One region of the Kitasatospora sp. NPDC086009 genome, then DNA from elsewhere that is predicted to be linked to it. Evidence: riboswitches for the same ligand, from Rfam matches in the RefSeq annotation. Region 1 holds a riboswitch; each other region holds the start of a gene.

Region 1 (4,734 bases):
CGCGGCCCGCGTCGCGGGCGTCCTCGGGGAGCAGCTCGCCGCGCTTGTCGACCTCGGCGAGTTCACCGGCCCAGCGGGCGATGCGGACGGCGTCGATCAGCATCCGACGGGCCAGCGGGGCGAGCTCGGCGGGAGCGGGGAAGCCGTCCGGCACCGGGACCCGGCCACGGCCGGGGGCTGGTGCGGGGCCTCGTCGGCGGGGTACGCCGGAGCCGCCCGGCCTGGCGCCGGCGGGGCGGTGGGCAGTTCCGGGGAGACGGGTCACCGTCGCACCGGAGCCGATCGTCGGCGGGAGCTGGGCATCACGGTCGCGCGGATTCCGAGACGTCACGTCGAGCAGTCTTCCCCTTGTACCGGCCTTCTGTCACATCCGATCGGCCCCGACTACCGACAGGTGGTCGCAGGGGGTCGACAAGATCGGGCAACAGAGGCCAAACCGCCTGGCCGAATCCGTGTGACGCGGACACGCCAGCCTGGGGAAAGACGGGGCGGACGGGGTGCGGGAAGGGGCCCGAGGGGCTGTCCGGAACACGGCTGGGACCGCCCGCGACGGGCCTCAGAGCAGGGGGGTGAGCCAGCGCCGCAGGTGCTCCTCGTAGCGGTCGGGGTCGGCGTTCCAGAGGCCGGCGTGCTCGCCGCCGGGGACGGCCTGGAGGCCGACCACGTCGGAGCGGCGGTGGGCCAGCCGGGCGGCGGCCTGCCAGGGGGCCAGCGCGTCGTCGGGCCCGTGCAGGAGGAGCGTGGGCACCCGCAGGTCGGTGCCGTCCGCGAGGCGGGCGAAGTCGGCCAGATCCACGCCGGCCCGGCCCTCGGCCGCGAGCGCGCCCAGCTCGGCGGCGGCGCCCCGGTAGCCGGCCCGGGCGGCGCCCCGGCGGGCGGTGGCCGACCAGTCGAGCACGGGCGAGTCCAGCACCAGGCCGCTGATCGAGGAGGCCCAGGCGGAGCGGGCCGCGGTCTGCAGGACCATGGTCGCGCCGAGCGACCAGCCGTACAGGATGACCCGCCCGGCGCCGCTGTCCAGGGCCAGCCGCAGGGCCGCCTCGACGTCGCGCCACTCGGTCTCGCCGAAGTGGCCGAGGCCGTCCGGGGAGGCCGGCGCGCCCTCGTCGCCGCGGTAGGTGACGGCCAGGACGGGCAGCGCGAGCCGGTGCAGGACGGGCATCACCGGCAGGGTCTGCTGCCGGTCGGCGCCGGGGCCGTGCACCAGGATCACCCAGGTGCCCCGCTTGCCGTCCAGCCGCCAGGCGGGTAGCGCGCCCAGCTCGCCCTGGACGGCGGTCTCGGTGTACGGCAGGCCGAGGGCGCTGGTCGGGTCGCCGAGGTGGACGCGGGGCGTGAAGCGGACCGCGGTACCGGGGGCCAGGGTGCCGCGGTCGGCGCGGACCAGCCGGCGGGTGACGCCCCGCTCGTCGGCGTGCAGGATCTCGCCGACCACCGCGTGGCCTCCGTCGCCCCACTCGACGGCCCAGCGGCCGGGGCGGGCGCTCTCGGCGCTGCGGGTGAAGGTGGCCCGTCCGGCGGCGAGGGTCAGCACCACGACGGGGCCGGCGGCCCGCTCCCGGCCGACCGCCGGGCGGACCATCCGCTCGGAGGCCCTCCGGCCGATCAGCAGGACGGCGGCCCCGGTGCCGACGGCGGCGGCCGCCACGGCGGCTGCGGTTCCCCAACGCATATCGCTCCCCGCTCTGTTGGTCGCGGACTGGGCAGTCTGCCCACCAGTCCACTCGCGGGGGCGCCACCCGGCCACCGGACGCGGCCGTCCGGGTCACGGCGGCACGGGTCTTGGCCGGGTCACCGCGGCGCGGGTCTCGGCCGGGTCACCGCGGCGCGGGTCTCGGCCGGGTCACCGCGACACGGGAAGCGGCTGCGAGAAGCGACGGCGCGGTTCTCGGCCCTCTGGTCACGGCGGCGCGGGAAGCGGCAGAGGGAGAGGGCAGGGAGGGAGAGGGCAGGGAGGGGGAGGCGCCGCGCGGGGGCGGCGCGGTAGCGGCCCGTCAGACCGGGATCTCGGTCTCCAGGCGCTCCAGCAGCTCCCAGAACCGCTCGCCGAGCGGCCGGGCCGCCGCCGCGCGGGTGTCCGCCGCCGGGGCCGGGGAGCCCCAGCTGCCGGCGCCCCAATGGGAGGTGACCTGGTACTCGTTCTGCAGCGCCGTCAGCACGGCGGTGAGGTCGACCTCGTGCACCGGCACGATCCGGCCGATCGGCCGGAGCTGCGCCTGCCAGCGGCCGTCCACGCACTGCCGCAGCCGCCGGTCCAGCTCCTGCGCCCGGCCGGTCACCGCGACCAGCTCGCGCAGGGTCGTGCCGAGCACCTGGGCCAGCGCGTGGGTCTGCTCCTGGTCGCCGTCCCACTGACCGGTCGCCTCGGCCCGCTGGTACCGGTCCAGTGCGAGGCCGATCCGGTGGGCCGCGCTCTCCTGGTTGAGCTCCCGGGCGACCCGGAAGTCCCGCAGCCGGGCCGGGCGGACGCCCATCAGCTGGGCCGGCGGGCACCAGAGCGCCCGGGCCAGGGCGATGAACTCGTCCTCGGCGGGGCGCAGCTCGCCGCTCTCCCAGCCGAGCACGTGGGAGGGCAGCAGCCGGACGCCGTGCGCGGCCATGCCCTCGACCACCTGCTCGGGGGTCAGCCCGAGGCCGGCGCGGTGCGCGCGGGCGGCCGCGGGCGAGAAGGGCACCGGGGGCACGGCGGGTGGCTGTCTGCGTCGCATGGCCCGACGGTAGGGGGCGGTCCGGCCGCCCCCCAGCCGCCGAACACACGAAGCGGGCCCGGAGGCTCCTCCGGGCGACTGGACGATCGCACAGGCTGTCATGCCCCTGCGGGGGGTGCCGATCGGAGGTAGCGACGGCGTCGGGCGGTCCGGCTCCGCTGTGACCAACCCCTCCGTGACCTTGGTTGACGCACGGTTCGGCCGCGTGATGGGATCCTTCAGCCAAACGGAGGCATGCAGAGGAAGCCGGTGCGAGTCCGGCGCGGTCCCGCCACTGTCACCGGGGAGCACACTCGGAGTCCCTCCTCCGCCGGCCACGGCGCCGGAGGGGGCCCATCGCGGCGGGCCGTCAGAAGCCGCCGCCGGGCCCGGGGGTGCGTTCGACCCGGAAGCCAGGAGACTCTCGCCCCCGGTACGTCGATCCAGGGCGCGGACCCTGAGTGAGGACACGCACGCGATGCAGGCTGCCCCGACCTTCCGAGCCCTCTGCTGTCCACCGTGCGCCCGCTGACCCGCGCCGCCGCCTTCGCCCTGGGGGCCGCGGCCGGGTACCTCGCCGACGCCCGCTTCGCCGACCCGCGCCGCGGCCACCCGGTGGCCGTCTTCGGCGGCGCGGCCGGCCGGCTGGAGCGGCGGATCTGGCGGGACGACCGCGCCGTCGGAACGGCTTTCACGGCGCTCTGCGTGGGCACCGTCGCGGCCGGCGCGCTGGCGGCCGACCGCACCCTGGGCCGCCGGCCGCTCGGGCGGGCCGCGCTGGCCGCCGCCGCGACCTGGACGGTGCTCGGCGGCACCTCGCTCACCCGCGAGGCCCGCACGATCGGACGCTCGCTCGCCGCGCACGACCTCGCGGCGGCGCGGCAGCGGCTGCCGCACCTGTGCGGGCGGGACCCGAGCGCCCTCGACGAGGGGCAGATCGCCCGCGCGGTGGTCGAGTCGGTCGCCGAGAACACCGCCGACGCCGTGGTCAACGCACTCGTCTGGGGCGCCCTCGCGGGCACGCCCGGGCTGCTGGCGTTCCGCGCGGTCAACACCCTGGACGCGATGGTCGGCCACCGCTCGCCGCGCCACGCCCGGTTCGGCTGGGCCTCGGCGCGGCTGGACGACGTGGCGGGCTGGCCGGGCGCGCGGCTGACCGCGCTGCTGACCGTCGCCGCCGCGCCCGAGCCCCGGACGGCCTGGCGGGTCTGGCGCCGGGACGGCTCCGCCCACCCCAGCCCCAACGCGGGCCAGGCCGAGTCGGCCTTCGCCGGCGCCGTCGGCGTGCGGCTCGGCGGCACCCTGCGGTACGGCGCCCGGGTCGAGCACCGGCCGGTACTGGGCGGCGAGCTGCGGCCGGTGACGGTGGACGACATCGAGCGCGCCTGCCGGCTCTCCCGCCGGGTGGGACTGCTCGCACTGGGTACGACCGTCGCCGGGCACGCCGTCGTGCAGGCACTCAAGGCGGGGACGAGAAGGGGGAGCGCATGAGCAACGCACTGCTGGTCGCCGGGACGACCTCGGACGCCGGCAAGAGCGTGGTCACCGCGGGCATCTGCCGCTGGCTGGCCCGTCAGGGCGTCGCCGTGGCGCCGTTCAAGGCGCAGAACATGTCGCTGAACTCCTTCGTCACCGCCGACGGTGCCGAGATCGGCCGCGCCCAGGCGATGCAGGCCCAGGCGGCCCGGGTGGAGCCCGAGGCGGCGATGAACCCGGTACTGCTGAAGCCCGGCGCGGACGGCCGCAGCCAGGTGGTGCTGCTCGGCCGGGCGGTCGCCGAGGTCGGCGCGCTGGACTACCGCGACCGCAAGCCCGTCCTGCTGGAGCGAGCGCTGGAGTGCCTGGCCGACCTGCGCCGGCGCTACGACGTGGTGGTCTGCGAGGGCGCCGGATCGCCCGCCGAGATCAACCTGCGGGACCGGGACATCGCCAACATGGGCCTGGCCACCGCCGCCGGCCTGCCGGTCGTGGTGGTCGGCGACATCGACCGCGGCGGCGTGTTCGCCGCGATGTACGGGACGCTGGCGCTGCTGTCGGAGCAGGACCA
Region 2 (4,734 bases), on a different contig from region 1:
GCACCCGGTCGAAGGACTTCACGTCCGAGCCCGGGTACGGCTCGTGGAAGGACATCCCGACCAGTCCGGCCGGGCCGCCGCCGTTGTCGGGCAGCTCGGTGCTGGTGCCGTCGCAGTTCTTCTGGGTGCCCGACGCCCCGTAGGTGCCGTCGTCCGGGCGCGGGTGGCCGGACCAGACGGCGGTCATCAGGTCGACGGCGTCGTCGGTGTACTGCCAGCCGACCGCGCAGGCCGGCCAGCGGCCCGCCGAGTAGGAGCGCGGGTTGCCGACGCCCCAGCCGTTCTGGCCGTAGCCGGGGCCGAGGTCGGTCTCGACGAAGCCGGGCAGCCGGCCGGTGATGTCGGCGGCCTTCTTGTAGTAGTAGCCGACCGGCTTGGTCCCCCGGTAGTCCCCGTACTCGGGGTTGTAGAGCTCGTTGTGCGCCTCGACGTGCTGGCCGATCACCGTCCCGCCGGAGCGGCCGGCGCGGGCCGCGCTCTCCAGGTCGGCGAGGAGCTGCTGGACGGCCCGCGCGTTGGGCGAGGCCTGCGGGTCGCGGGCCAGCAGCTCGCGGCCGACCTCCGGCGCCAGGGTGCGCCCGGCGCCGCCCAGGGTGAGCGTGCTGCGGGCGGGCGCGTCCCGGCGGTCGCCGTCGGCCCGGCCGTCCTGGCCGGCCAGCACCACCGCGCCGGCGGCGAGCAGCGCGCCGGCCGCGGCCAGCACGGCCGGTTTGGCACGCAGCGCGCGGGGCAGGGCCACGGACACTCCTCCGGATGCTCACCGGCACCGGCCTGCGCCGTCACAACCGGAACACGTGTACGACTGACAGGCGGTGAGCCTGCCACATCCCCCGGGGCCGGGGCGAGCGGACCCGCCGGGCGCGAACCGGGGCGGGCCCGGCCGGAACCGGGCCGAACCGGGCGGACCGTCAGCCCGCCGGGGTGGCGGCCGGTGCGCCGCCCGCCACCTTGGTGCGCTGGAGGAGCTGGTTCTTCACGTGCTCGTCGAAGCCCGCGGCGGCCGCGGTCGCGGCGGCGTCCGCGGTGTTGCCGCCCTTGGCGGAGCCCTCGACGGTGAAGAAGCCGTACCGGCCCAGGGTGCCCTTGGTGTTGGTGCAGCCGGGGGTGGTGCAGAACGCCGGCGAGCCGGGGGCCGCGGCGCCCTTGAGGTGGCCGACGTAGTTCTTCACCGCGGTCTCGGCCTGCTGCTTGTGGTCGAAGACCGCGACGCCGACCGTCACCGCGCTGTCGCCGGAGACGTAGGTGGCCCGGAGCACCTGGCGGCAGCCCTGGTCACCGAGGACCTTGCCGAGGCCGCCGACCGTGGAGTTGCCGTCCCAGCAGGGCGAGTCGAGCGAAACCACGGTGCGGTTCCAGGTGGCGCCGTTGACCGTCACGGTGAGCGCCGAGAAGAGCGCCGCCGCGTCCTGCGGAGCCGGGTCGGTGGTCGCCTCCCAGAGCGGCTTCGACGGGTCCTCGGGCGTGGCGCTCGGGGTGGCCGTCGGGGACGCCTTGCCGGACGCCGTGGGCGCCGGCGGCTGGGTGGCCGCCGTGGCGGCGCCGGTGGGATCCGCGACCGGCTTCTTGTCGTCGCCCTTGTTCAGGAACAGCAGGCCGCCGGCGACCAGGCCGCCGACCACCAGGAGGGCGACCACGCCGCCGATGATCCGCGTCCGGCCCTTGCGCTTGGCCTCCGCCTCGTTCCGGTCCGCGAGGGCGGCCCAGTCCGGCTCGGCGTGCTGCGGCAGGGGCTGGGGGTGCGGGTGCTGGGGCTGCTGGGGCTGCGGCTGCCACTGGTGCTGCTGCGGCTGCGGCTGCGGCTGCGGCTGGACATGCTGCGGCTGCACCGGGGGCTGGGGCTGCGGCTGCACCGGCGCCGGCTGCTGCGGGACCGGCTGCGGGACCGGCTGCGGCACGGGCGGCTGGACCTGCTGCGGCGGCTGCGGCACGGACGGCACCGGCGGCTGGACCGGCTGCGGCGCGGGCACCGGCGGCCCGTACGAGGCGGGCGGCGGACCGAACCCGCCCGGGGCCGGCGGCACCGGCTGCGGCGCGCCGGGGTACGGCGCGGGCGGCGGGCCCTGCGGCGGCTGTCCGGGCGTGCCCGGCTGCTGGTTCTGCGCGCCACCCGGCCCGGCGGGAGGGGGCGGCTGCTGCCCCGGCGAGCCGGGTCGGCCGCTCCACTCCCCGGGCGTGCCCGTTCCGTCGCTCATGCGCCCCCCTCACTGCCTTCGGCGGCCGCTCCGCGAATCACGTCGGTGTCGACGACCCGCTGGCTCCGCTCCCTCATGAGCCGAGATCGTAGGGCATGCCCCTGACGGCGGGCCTGCCCGGTGGCCGATCCGTTTCCGAATCCGAACACCGGCCGGGCCCCGGGCAGTCCCGGCGACGCCCTGCGCCGCGGTCCGCGAAGGCCCTGGAACGACCCTGCGGCGGCCCCCGGCGCCGGCCCCCGCGGCGGGCGGCCGGGGGCCGGCCGCAGCCCCGGAACGGCCCCGGAACAGCCCGGGAAAGGCCTCTTGCCGGTACCACCTGCGATCACGTCGACACGCGACGCCGCACAACATGTGGGGTCGCATCGAGCGGACACCACTAGATGTATGCTCATCCCTGCTGTCGACGCAGGGGAACCCGGTGCGAGTCCGGGACTGCCCCGCAGCGGTGTGCGGGCGGCTCCGACAGAGCCCGCGAGTCCGAATACCTGCCGACGGCGTGCCGCCTGGCCTCCCCGCAGAGGCCTTTCGCACCAGCACCACTTCCGGGCCTCGCGGGCGGGCCGGGGATGCCACCGTCGCGCGCCGCCTCCGGGCCGGCGCGCCGTGCTCCCCTGCCCCGAACGGTCCGGCCCGAGCCACCGCCGACGCCGATCGCCGCCAGGAGAGAGCGCCTTGACCACCGCTGCCTCAGTCACCCTGCCCGCCCAGGGTTCCAGCTCCGCCCCCGTCGACCCGACGGTGTCCGACCCCGGTGGCGCACTGCTCCGGCTGCTGACCGACCGCAGCGCCGACCTCCCCCAGGTGGACCCCGGCCATGTCGCCGCCGCCGCGCTGCGCGGCCGCCACGCCGGCTCGGACTTCGCCGAGCTGCGCGGGCTGGCCGTGGACGCCGCAGCGTCGATGATCGCCGAGGACCCGCAGTACTCGAAGCTCGCCGCGCGACTGCTCGCGCTGGAGATCGTCGACGAGGCGGTGAGCCAGGGTTCGGTCACCTTCTCGGACTCGATCGCGGTCGGCCACGCCGAGGGCCTGATCGGCGACTCCACCGCCGACTTCGTCGCCAAGCACGCCACCGCCCTGAACGCGCTGATCGACCCCGAGGGCGACGGCCGCTTCGAGTACTTCGGCCTGCGCACCGTGCAGTCCCGGTACCTGCTGCGCCACCCGATCACCCGCAAGGTCGTCGAGACCCCGCAGCAGTTCCTGCTCCGCGTCGCCTGTGGTCTGGCGGTCGGCGACAACGAGCAGTCGGTGCGCGAGGTCTCCGAGCTGTACGGCCTGATGAGCCGGCTGGAGTACCTGACCTCCTCGCCGACGCTCTTCAACTCCGGCACCAAGCACCCGCAGATGTCGAGCTGCTACCTGCTGGACTCGCCGCTGGACAACCTGGACTCGATCTACTCCCGGTATGCCCAGATCGCCCGCCTCTCCAAGCACGCCGGCGGCATCGGCCTGTCCTACTCGCGGATCCGCTCGCGCGGCAGCCTGATCCGGGGCACCAACGGCAAGTCCAACGGCATCGTCCCGTTCCTGCGCACCCTCGACTCCTCGGTCGCCGCGGTCAACCAGGGCGGCCGCCGCAAGGGCGCGGCCTGCGTCTACCTGGAGACCTGGCACGCGGACATCGAGGAGTTCCTGGAGCTGCGCGACAACACCGGTGAGGAGGCGCGCCGCACCCACAACCTCAACCTGGCGCACTGGATCCCGGACGAGTTCATGCGCCGCGTCAACGCGAACGCCGACTGGTCGCTGTTCTCCCCCGCCGACGTGCCCGAGCTGGTCGACCTCTGGGGCGCCGAGTTCGACGAGGCGTACCTGAAGGCCGAGCAGGCCGGCAAGGCCGTCCGCACCATCCCGGCGCAGACCCTCTACTCCCGGATGATGCGCACCCTGGCGCAGACCGGCAACGGCTGGATGACCTTCAAGGACGCCTCCAACCGCGCCGCCAACCAGACCGCGCTGCCGGGCCGCACGGTGCACAGCTCCAACCTCTGCACCGAGATCCTGGAGGTCACGGACGACTCCGAGACCGCCGTCTGCAACCTCGGCTCGGTCAACCTCGGCGCCCACGTCGCCCCCGGTGCCACCGCCGCCGACCTGCTGAACGCGATGGACTGGGACCGCCTGGACGCCACCGTCCGCACCGCCGTCACCTTCCTCGACCGCGTGGTGGACATCAACTTCTACCCGACCCCCGAGGCCGGCGCGTCCAACTCGCGCTGGCGCCCGGTCGGCCTCGGCGTGATGGGCCTCCAGGACGTCTTCTTCCAGCTCCGCCTGGACTTCGACTCCGCCGAGGCGAAGGCCCTCTCCACCCTCATCGCCGAGCGCATCATGCTCACCGCGTACGAGCGTTCCGCCGACCTGGCCGAGCAGCTGGGCCGCCACGAGGCCTACGGCGAGACCCGCGCCGCCCGCGGCGAGCTGCACATCGACCACTTCGGTTCGGCCGCGCCGCACTGGGCCGGCCGCTGGGAGGCGCTGCGCGCCCGGATCGCCGAGACCGGTCTGCGCAACTCGCTGCTGCTCGCCATCGCCC
Region 3 (4,734 bases), on a different contig from region 1:
GGTCGATCATCCGGCGTTCCAGCTCCATCGCCAGGTGCCGCTCGGTCCGGCCGACCAGGATCGACTCCAGCAGTTCGCCGAGCGCCTGGTCGGCGATCTCGGCGGCGATCCGCAGGTCCGCGATCTCGTGCTCGTCCTTGATCACCCGCAGCTGTTCGACCGCCCGGCCGAGGTCGGCCAGCCGGACGCCCTCCGCCAGACCCGCCACGGCGCGGTGCCGGGCGACGGTCAGGTCGTGCTCCTCCACTGCCAGGTCGGCCACCCCCAGCCGGGCCGCGGCCGCGGCGGCCGCCAGCGCGGTGTCGGCGCCCGCCGCCACCGGCACCCGGGTGACGTCCTCGACGATCAGGTGCTCACCGGTGTCGTCCGGCGGCAGGTCGTCCGGCAGCGCCAGCAGCGCCAGCTCCCGGGTGAGCAGCAGCGTCGCGCCGCACGGCGGGCAACCGGTCAGGTACCGCACGTTCGCCGCCCGGGTGATCAGCGCCGCATCGGCCCCGGCCGCACTGCCGTGCTCCCTCAGACGCTCCCGCCGGACCGCGTACGCATCAGACATGCGTCGAGCCTACGGAGCCCCACCCCGATCCGCCCGCCGAGCGGATCCGACCGGACCAGGACGGCCCTGGTCGGACACCCGGCCGGTCTGCCGGTGCGGCGTCGGGCCCCGGCGCCGCACCGGTGCCGGGGCCCCGAGGCCGGTCGACCGGCCGCGCACCCGAACGGACGGCGCGGGCGGCGGACCGGACGACCGGAGCCGCCGGCGGGAGCGCGCGCCGCCCGACGAGCCCCGGCGCGTGCGCGATCGCGCGGCCGACCAGCGCCTCCACCGCCCGCCGGGGAATGGGCGGGGCGGAGGCCGTGTTGGACCCCATGAAAACGACTTCCATTTCGGCGGAAGCCGTTTCCCGACCGCCCACCCCTCGGAGGAGGAGAACCATGGCCCGCAGCGAACTGCGCCCCGTCGTCAAGCTCAGGTCCACGGCCGAGACCGGCTTCACCTATGTGACCCGCAAGAACCGCCGCACCGACGCCGACCGGCTGGTGCTGCGCAAGTACGACCCGGTCGCGCGCCGACACGTCGACTTCCGCGAGGAGCGCTGACCTCCCCCGTGGGCCCGGCATGGCACGCGGACCACGGCGAGGCGGCGCCCACCCGAACGGACCGGGTGGGCGCCGCCTCGTGACACCGCGGTGCCGCGGGCCGTCGGGGCCGACTACTTGGTGACCCCGGCGGCCTCGTCGGCCGCTGCCCCCTGGGCGGGCACCCCGTCGGCCGGTACCACCGGCTTCGGGCTCCAGCGCTGTTCGACGCCGGCGAGGCGCCAGTAGGCGATCGCCGCCCCCCAGACCACCACGAACAGCCCGACGATCGCGTAGCCGACGTTGTCCAGCGAGATGTCCGCGATCCAGCCGCTGACCGGGTCGGTGAGGTCCAGCTTCTCGTGCAGCACGGCGACCAGCTCGATGGTGCCGATGATGAACGCCACCGCGATCGACAGCCCGGTGATGGTCAGGTTGTAGTACACCTTGCGCACCGGGTTGGAGAACGCCCACTGGTACGCGAAGTTCATGAACGTCCCGTCCAGCGTGTCGAACAGGCTCATCCCGGACGCGAACAGCAGCGGCAGGCAGACGATCGCGTACCAGGGCAGCCCGGCGGCCGCGCCGGAGCCGGCCATCACCATCAGGGTCACCTCGGTCGCCGTATCGAAGCCGAGGCCGAGCACCATGCCGACCGGGAACATCTGGCCGGGCCGCGTGATCGAGCGGGTCGCCCGGTTCAGCACCCGGGCCATCAGACCGCGCGAGTTGAGGTGCTCCTCCAGCTCCGCCTCGTCGAACCGACCGGCCTTCATCGACCGGAACACCTTGAGGATGCCGAACAGCGCCGCCAGGTTGAGCGCGCCGATCAGGTAGAGGAAGACACCGGACGCGGAAGTGCCGACCACACCGAGCCACTGGTGCGTGGTGGACTCGTCGTCCATCAGCGTGCTGGCCAGCTGGGCGCCGCCCGCCACCAGGGCGGCCATCAGGACCACCATCGAGGAGTGGCCGAGCGCGAACCAGAAGCCCACCGAGACGGGCCGCTTGCCGTCCGCCATGAGCTTGCGGGTGGTGTTGTCGATCACCGCGATGTGGTCGGCGTCGAAGGCGTGCCGCATGCCGAGGGTGTAGGCGGTGATGCCCAGGCCCACCCCGAAGACCTGGGTACCGACCTCGTACTTCTCCGGGGCGACCAGGAAGATCAGCGTCCCGAACGCCACCACGTGCATGGCCAGGATCACCCCCATCAACCCGGCCGTGCGGAGGGTGTCCTCGCGCCGCCAGCGGAAGCTCGGCAGGGCGGAGGACGCCGCGGGAACAGCGGCGGTTTCGGGCAGGGTCATCTTCGGATCACGCTCCAGCACCTCGTGGAAAGACGTTCGTGAGATGCCGTGGCCGGTCTCCTGGCTGACGGGGCTTCCGGATCCGCCTTCCCAGGCGCGCGAGGCGCCCAGTGGCGTCGTGGATACGGACGACTCCCCCGATCACAGTGGCGAGGGCCGCTCCGGACTCCGGACCCTGAGGGTCCGTCACCGGTCTTCCCGAACACCACGGCGGGCAACACCGTAGGGGGCCGCACCTCACCCTTGCAAGGCTGCGCACCTGCGCAGGTGTCCAGGATCACAGCCACGGGCTGCAACAATGTCCGCATGCATCTCGTACCGGCCGACCGCGCGGGCCACCGCACCATCGACGGGCACCGGGTCTGCGAGGCCATCGCCGCGATCGGCGACCCCGGGCACGTCCGGTCCTGGGCCGAGCGGTTCTCGCTGCTCGCCGACCCGGGGCGGCTCGCCCTGCTGCTCGCCCTGCACCGGGCCGGGCCGCTCGCCGTCACCGACCTGGCGGTCGCCACCGGCATGCGCGACCCGGCCGTCTCGCAGGCGCTGCGGCTGCTGCGCACCGCGGGTGTGGTCACCGGCGACAAGGACGGCCGCGTGGTGCGCTACCGGCTCGTGGACGAGGCCCTGCGCCCCCTCCTCGACGAATGCGCCGCCGCGGACCACCACGAGCACGGCGAGCCCGCCACCGGGAGCGACGCCACCGGCGGCGAGCCCTCCGCACCCCGGGCCGCCGCGACCGGCTGACCGGCTGACCGGCTCCCGGCTGACCGGCTGCGCCCGCGGAACACCGACCCGGCGCCCCGGGCCGTCGCGCCCGGGGCCCGCCTCACCCCTCCCGCACCAGCCGTTCGAAGCGCTCCAGCGAGCGCCGGGCCAGCGGGTCCGTCGCGGGCCGCAGGGCCCGGTCGAGCAGACCCGCGCCGGGGAGCCGGAACGCGCCGAGGAAGGCGAAGCGGGTGCCTCCGGCCTCGGCGCGGGCCGCCATCCCGCCCAGCAGGAAGCGGCTGCGCATCAGGCACCACCCGGGCGTCAGCTCGACGTCGAAACGGGCCCGCAGCCGGGTGTGGCCGGTCACCAGCGCCTCGGTGCGACCGTCCGCCGGGCTCCCGGCCACGCGGACCGACCGGATGTCCGGCAGCCAGCGCGGGAGCCCCTCCTCCAGGTCGGCCGCGGCCGCCCAGACCCGCTCGAACGGCGCGTCGATCAGCGCCTCCCGGACGGCGGCGCCGGGGGTGACGGCGGCGATCACATGCAGCCGGCGGACCGGGTCGAAGGCCGCCGTCGGCCAGGGGGTCGGTGCGCTCACTGCTGCCACGCCCTTCGAAAGCCGAGCCGGGCCCGGGAGAGCCGGGACTTCACGGTGCCGGGTGCCACGCCCAGCAGTTCTGCGGTGGACCGCTCGTCGAGCCCCTCCAGGTCGCGCAGCACCAGCACGGCGCGGTGCTCCGGCGTCAGCCGGGCGAGGACGTCCTGGATGTCGGTGGCCAGCTGCGGGTCGCCGGGGCGGGGCAGCTCGGAGAGGTCGGCCGGGACGCAGCGGGCGACCCGCCGGACGTGCCGGACGGCCTCCCGCACGGCGATCGAGCGGACCCAGCCGAACAGCGCGGCCGGGTCCTGGAGCTGGCCCAGCTTGCGGAAGACGGCGATCAGCGCCTCCTGCGTCGCGTCGGGGCCGTCGTCCAGCGCGATCGGACCGCAGAGCCGGCGGACGTAGGGCGCGACCAGCTCCAGCAGCTCGCTGACGGCCAGTTGGTCGCCTCGCTGGGCGGCACGGACCAGGCCGGCGAGCCGGTCGGCGGTTCGGGTGTCGGGACCATCCACACCCGCATCAGAGGCGCCGGACCGGCCGGACGTTCCCTCCCTCCCCCAACTTCCCACTGTGACGCTCGTCACGGGAACCTCCGGCCGGGTGGGCCGCTCCTGCGGGGTGACCCACCGTCGGAACCCCGGAGGACCACCGTGAACCGTCGCCGTACCGCCACCCTCGCCGTCGCCGGCCTGCTCGCCGCCGACGCCCTGCTGCACGTCTACTGGGCCACCGGCCGCACCTGGCCGGCCGCCGACCCGGCGTCACTCTCCCGGGCGGTGCTCAACGCCGAGGTGCCGTTCACCCCGCCGGTCGTCCTGCCGCTCGCGGCGCTGCTGTTCTCCGGCTCGGCCCTGGTGCTCGCCCGCGGCGGCCTGTTGGACGGCGCGGCCCGCCGGCTGCCGGCGGTGGCGCTGCGCTGGGGGCCGCGCGCGGTGGCCGCCGGACTGCTCGCCCGCGGGCTGGCCGGGCTGCTCTGGGCCACCGGGGTCGGCGTCGACACCGGCTCGGCCTTCTACCGGCTCAACCTGGCGTTCTACACCC
Region 4 (4,734 bases), on a different contig from region 1:
GCGCGGTCGCGCGATGCGGGTGGGCGTGGCCTGGCTGGTGGCGGTGGTGGCGGTGTCGGTGCTGGTCCCGGGGCTGGCGTACGGGCTGCACGAGTACGTGGAGTACGCCGCGCGGGCCGTGTCGGGCCGGTGACGGGCCGTTGTCGGCGCCGGCCGCCGGCCGCCGGCGGCGGGGGAGCGGGTGTCGCGGACGACATCGATGTAGACCGATCGGCGCGGCGCGGCTATCGTTGGCCTCGGTGCGCCGTGCGGCGCGATGCGGCGCCGTGCCCGGCGCGGCGCGCGAGCGGGTTTCGCGGCCCTTCGGTGATCGGCGTTCGGCAGTGTGGCATGGCGTCGGTGGTCCCGTGACCCCCGCCGGAGGTGGTGCAGCCCTCCACCAGCGATTGGATGCGACGTGTACGACAGGGGGAAGGGATCGTCGAGTCCCTTCGAGCAGACCGTCCACCTCCTGTCGGCGGCCGGCCGGGCGGCGGACGCCCTGCTCGCGGCGCGCCTGGAGTTCCGGGGGATGAGCCCGGCGCACCTGTCCGTCCTCTCCACGCTGGCCCGGCTGGGCCCGCACGCCCGGCCCGATCTGGTCGCCGGGATCGACGGGGGTGCGGTCGACACCGCGCAGACCCTCGACGATCTCGTCGCGGCGGGCCTGGTGCAGTCCCTGTTCGTCCAGGTCGGCGGTCGGCACGAGGTGCTGACGCTCACCTCCTCGGGGCAGCTCGCGCTGGAGATCCTGCACAGCGACGAGTCGGCCGTGCAGGACGACCTGCTGGTGTCCCTGACGCGCGGTGAGCGCACCCAGTTGAACTCCCTGCTGCGGCGGGTGTGCGCCGCCGCCGCCCGTAGCGGCTCGGCGGGTTCGGCTCCGCGCCGGGCCGCCGACTGGGTCCTGACCCGCGAACGCCGTACGGAGTGGGCCGTCGAGCGCGAGGGCGCCGGCGGGGCAGCCGGGGCGCCCGGGGTGGCCGGCGAGCGGTCCGAGGACGTGGCCGATCGGGACGACGGCGGGGCCCCGGCCGGTTCGTAGCCGTCCCGCCTCACCAGGTGAAACGGGCGCCGCGCGCTACTGATCGGTCACCCCGGCCGCCTCGGCGACGGGGCCGGCCTGCTCTGGGCCGAGATGTGGCGCCGCTTCAGTCCGGTCGCGATGATCTGCGTCGGCGCGGTCACCGTCGCCGGCCTCTGGCTCGGCCGGAAGCACGTCGGCGCGGTCTCCCCGCTCTGGACCACCGGCTACGGCACCGCCCTGCTGGTCGAGATCCTGCTGGTCGTCGGCCCGGTCACCGCGGGCGCCTTCAACCAGTTCCGGCTGATGCCCCGGATCGCCCGGGCCCCGGGCCGGTCGGCCCGGGGGCGGGTGTGGGTCAGCTCCCGGAGCGGCGGAGGAGGTAGGTGTCCATGATCCAGCCCTTGCGTTCGCGGGCCTCGTCGCGGAGCGCGCGGATCCGGGGGGCGGTTTCGGCGAGGGGGCCGGCGACGAGGATCTCGTCCGGGGTGCCCAGGTAGGCGCCGTAGAAGATCTCCAGCCCCTCGGGGTCGATCCCGGTGAACGCGGCCCGCCCGTCCAGCATCACCACCACGTCGTCCACCTGCTCGGGGAAGCCCTCGGCGAGACGGCGGCCGGTGGTGATCTGCAGCGGGCGGCCGACCCGGGTCAGGGTGGTGCGGTGCCGGGCGGCGAGCGCCGAGACGCTGCTGATGCCCGGGACCACCTCGTACCCGAAGGTGGTGCCGCCGCGGGCCAGGACCTCGTCGATCACGGCGATGACGCTGTCGTAGAGGCTCGGGTCGCCCCAGACCAGGAACGCGCCGGTCTCCTCCGGGCCGAGGTGTTCGGCGACCAGCCGCTCGACCAGGTCGGCCCGGCGGGTGCGCCAGTCGTCCACGGCCGCGGTGTACGCCGGGGTGGCGCGGTCCCGCTCGGCGTCCGCGACCTCGATGACGCGGTGGCCCGGGCGGCCGTGCTCGGTCAGCAGCTGCCGGCGCAGCCGGATGAGGTCCTGCCGTTCCTCGTTCTTGTCGAGGATGAAGAAGACGTCGGTGCGGGCGAGGGCCTTGACCGCCTGCAGGGTGAGGTGGTCGGGATCGCCCGCCCCGATGCCGATGAGGAAGATGTGCCGCATGACAGTGATTGTGCCGTGCGGCTGCCCGTCCGCCGGGCGGGGCCGGTCCCGGGCGAACGGCCGGGTGGGCCGCGGAGGACCGGTCCGGCGGCGCTGTGACGTCATGCGCGTGCCCCTGACCCGGCCTTTCGGCCGTCGCCATGACGGCCCGTCATGTTCTGACTCCGCCGTTGGGGGTAGCCGGCACGGCGTGCGCGGCGGCGAGCACCTTGGCCGGGGTGACCAGCACGTCCTTCTTGACGCGCTCGTCCTCGACCACCACCTGAACTGCCCGGGCGGCCGGGGGCCGCCGGGGCCGTCCGGCCATCCGCGATCCGGACAATCACTGACGCGCCGCCGGCGATGGGCCTAGGGTGGGCGGTGCAGTCGGTTCGCCGTGTCCTCCAGCCACGGCGTCGCAAGAGGGAACCCGGTGGGAATCCGGGACTGCCCCGCAGCGGTGAGTGGGAACGACCGCCGTCACATGCACTGGGCCCAGCCGGGCCCGGGAAGCGACGGCCAGTAGGTGTCCGGCCTGGAAGCCAGGCGGACGTGCCCGCGAGTCCGAAGACCTGCCACTGCCCGCGTGCACCCCGCACGCGGTGATCTCGGTGACCTCGAGGGCGGGTCGGCGGAGCGGGCGGGCCCACCCCGGTGCCCTGCCCCCACTGCCGTACCTCCACGCCGTCGTGCTCTCCCGGGATCGCAGCGCGACTCGCGAAGGAGAGTTCCGTGTCACCGAGTTCCACCACCCCGCAGGCCACCGTGTACGGCTACCCGAGGCAGGGTGCCGACCGGGAGCTGAAGAAGGCCGTCGAGGGGTACTGGGCGGGCCGCGTCGACGCCGCCGCCCTGCACGCCACCGCCGCCGTCCTGCGCCGCGCCAACTGGCGGCAGCTGGCGGACGCGGGCATCACCGAAGTCCCCACCGGCGACTTCTCGCTCTACGACCACGTCCTGGACACCACGGTCGCGGTCGGCGCGATCCCGGCCCGCCACCGCGCCGCCGTCGACACCGACCCGCTGGACGGCTACTTCGCCATGGCGCGCGGCACCCAGGATGTCGCACCGCTGGAGATGACCAAGTGGTTCGACACCAACTACCACTACCTCGTACCGGAGTTGGGCCCGGACACGGTCTTCGCCGCGAACTCCGCCAAGCCGGTCTCCGAACTGCGTGAGGCGCTCGGCCTCGGCCACCGCCCCCGGCCCGTGCTGGTCGGACCGCTGACCTACCTGCTGCTCGCCAAGCCCGCCCCCGGCGTGGCCGCCGACTTCCGGCCGGTCACCCTGCTGGACCGGCTGCTGCCCGTCTACGCGGAACTCCTCGCCGACCTGCGGGCCGCCGGCGCCGACTGGGTCCAGCTGGACGAGCCCGCGCTCGTCCAGGACCGCACCCCGGCCGAACTGAACGCCGCCACCCGCGTCTACCGCGAGCTCGGTGCGCTCACCGACCGCCCGCGACTGCTGGTCACCAGCTACTTCGACCGGCTCGGCGAGGCCCTGCCCGTCCTGGCCAAGGCCCCGATCGAGGGCATCGGCCTGGACTTCACCGGCCCCGGCGCCGCCAACCTCGACGACCTCGCCGCCGTCGGCGGAGTGCCCGGCAAGCGCCTGGTCGCGGGCGTGGTGGACGGCCGCAACATCTGGATCAACAACCTGGAGAAGTCCCTCGCCACCCTCGGCACGCTGCTCGGCCTGGCCGACCGGGTCGACGTCGCACCGTCCTGCTCGCTGCTGCACGTCCCGCTCGACGCCGACCTGGAGCGCGACCTCGACCCGCAGGTCGCCCGCTGGCTCGCCTTCGCCCGTCAGAAGACCACCGAGGTCGCCACCCTGGCCCGCGGCCTGGCCCACGGCACCGATACCATCGCGGCCCAACTGGCCGCCAACCGGGCCGACCTGGCCTCCCGTGCCGGCTCGGCGCTGACCCGCGACCCGGCCGTCCGGGCCCGGGTCGCCGCCACCGCCCCCGAGGACGCCCGCCGCGCCCCGGCCTACCCCGAGCGCGCCGAGGCGCAGCGGGCCCGGCTCGGTCTGCCGCTGCTGCCGACCACCACCATCGGCTCCTTCCCGCAGACCACCGAACTGCGCACCGCCCGCGCCGACCTGCGCGCCGGCCGCATCGACGACGGCACCTACCGGGACCGGATGCGGGCCGAGGTCCGCGAGGTGATCGCCTACCAGGAGAAGGCCGGCCTCGACGTGCTCGTCCACGGCGAGCCCGAACGCAACGACATGGTGCAGTACTTCGCCGAGCAGCTGACCGGCTACCTGGCCACCCGGCACGGCTGGGTGCAGTCCTACGGCACCCGCTACGTCCGGCCGCCGGTGCTGGCCGGGGACATCTCCCGCCCGCACCCGATGACCGTGGACTGGTACCGCTACGCGGCCGATCTGACGGACCGTCCGGTCAAGGGCATGCTCACCGGACCGGTGACCATGCTCGCCTGGTCCTTCGTCCGGGACGACCAGCCGGCCGGCGACACCGCCCGGCAGGTCGCGCTCGCCCTGCGCGACGAGGTCACCGACCTGGAGGCCGCCGGCGCCGCCGTCATCCAGGTCGACGAGCCGGCGCTGCGCGAGACCCTGCCGCTGCGGTCCGCCGACCGGGCGGCCTACCTGGAGTGGGCCA

The links. A riboswitch is a leader RNA that binds a small molecule or an ion and turns the genes downstream of it on or off. The one in region 1 is predicted to bind cobalamin.
Region 2: it holds a riboswitch for cobalamin, as region 1 does, so the genes downstream of both, ACIF6L_RS17685 (ribonucleoside-diphosphate reductase subunit alpha) here and ACIF6L_RS22735 (cobalamin biosynthesis protein) in region 1, are expected to answer to the same signal.
Region 3: it holds a riboswitch for cobalamin, as region 1 does, so the genes downstream of both, ACIF6L_RS28175 (HoxN/HupN/NixA family nickel/cobalt transporter) here and ACIF6L_RS22735 (cobalamin biosynthesis protein) in region 1, are expected to answer to the same signal.
Region 4: it holds a riboswitch for cobalamin, as region 1 does, so the genes downstream of both, metE (5-methyltetrahydropteroyltriglutamate--homocysteine S-methyltransferase) here and ACIF6L_RS22735 (cobalamin biosynthesis protein) in region 1, are expected to answer to the same signal.

Annotation. Positions count from the first base shown of each region.
Region 1 is NZ_JBITSA010000009.1:241,792-246,525, reverse strand. Features, by position in the region: gene ACIF6L_RS22750 (hypothetical protein) at 1-154, opposite strand, end outside; gene ACIF6L_RS22745 (alpha/beta hydrolase) at 557-1,672, opposite strand; gene ACIF6L_RS22740 (transcriptional regulator) at 1,995-2,708, opposite strand; cobalamin riboswitch at 2,921-3,113, shown strand; gene ACIF6L_RS22735 (cobalamin biosynthesis protein) at 3,207-4,178, shown strand; gene ACIF6L_RS22730 (cobyric acid synthase) at 4,175-4,734, shown strand, end outside.
Region 2 is NZ_JBITSA010000006.1:254,426-259,159, reverse strand. Features, by position in the region: gene ACIF6L_RS17695 (glycoside hydrolase family 26 protein) at 1-739, opposite strand, end outside; gene ACIF6L_RS17690 (hypothetical protein) at 909-2,192, opposite strand; cobalamin riboswitch at 2,563-2,703, shown strand; gene ACIF6L_RS17685 (ribonucleoside-diphosphate reductase subunit alpha) at 2,892-4,734, shown strand, end outside.
Region 3 is NZ_JBITSA010000014.1:102,410-107,143, reverse strand. Features, by position in the region: gene ACIF6L_RS28185 (M24 family metallopeptidase) at 1-553, opposite strand, end outside; gene rpmG (50S ribosomal protein L33) at 934-1,098, shown strand; gene ACIF6L_RS28175 (HoxN/HupN/NixA family nickel/cobalt transporter) at 1,212-2,384, opposite strand; cobalamin riboswitch at 2,417-2,609, opposite strand; partial or broken gene ACIF6L_RS28170 (ArsR/SmtB family transcription factor) at 2,691-3,029, shown strand; gene ACIF6L_RS28165 (SRPBCC family protein) at 3,211-3,690, opposite strand; gene ACIF6L_RS28160 (RNA polymerase sigma factor) at 3,687-4,205, opposite strand; gene ACIF6L_RS28155 (DUF3995 domain-containing protein) at 4,344-4,734, shown strand, end outside.
Region 4 is NZ_JBITSA010000014.1:225,733-230,466, forward strand. Features, by position in the region: gene ACIF6L_RS28770 (M48 family metalloprotease) at 1-133, shown strand, start outside; gene ACIF6L_RS28775 (MarR family winged helix-turn-helix transcriptional regulator) at 398-1,024, shown strand; gene ACIF6L_RS28780 (CopD family protein) at 1,118-1,399, shown strand; gene cobF (precorrin-6A synthase (deacetylating)) at 1,362-2,120, opposite strand; gene ACIF6L_RS28790 (hypothetical protein) at 2,272-2,427, opposite strand; cobalamin riboswitch at 2,520-2,673, shown strand; gene metE (5-methyltetrahydropteroyltriglutamate--homocysteine S-methyltransferase) at 2,832-4,734, shown strand, end outside.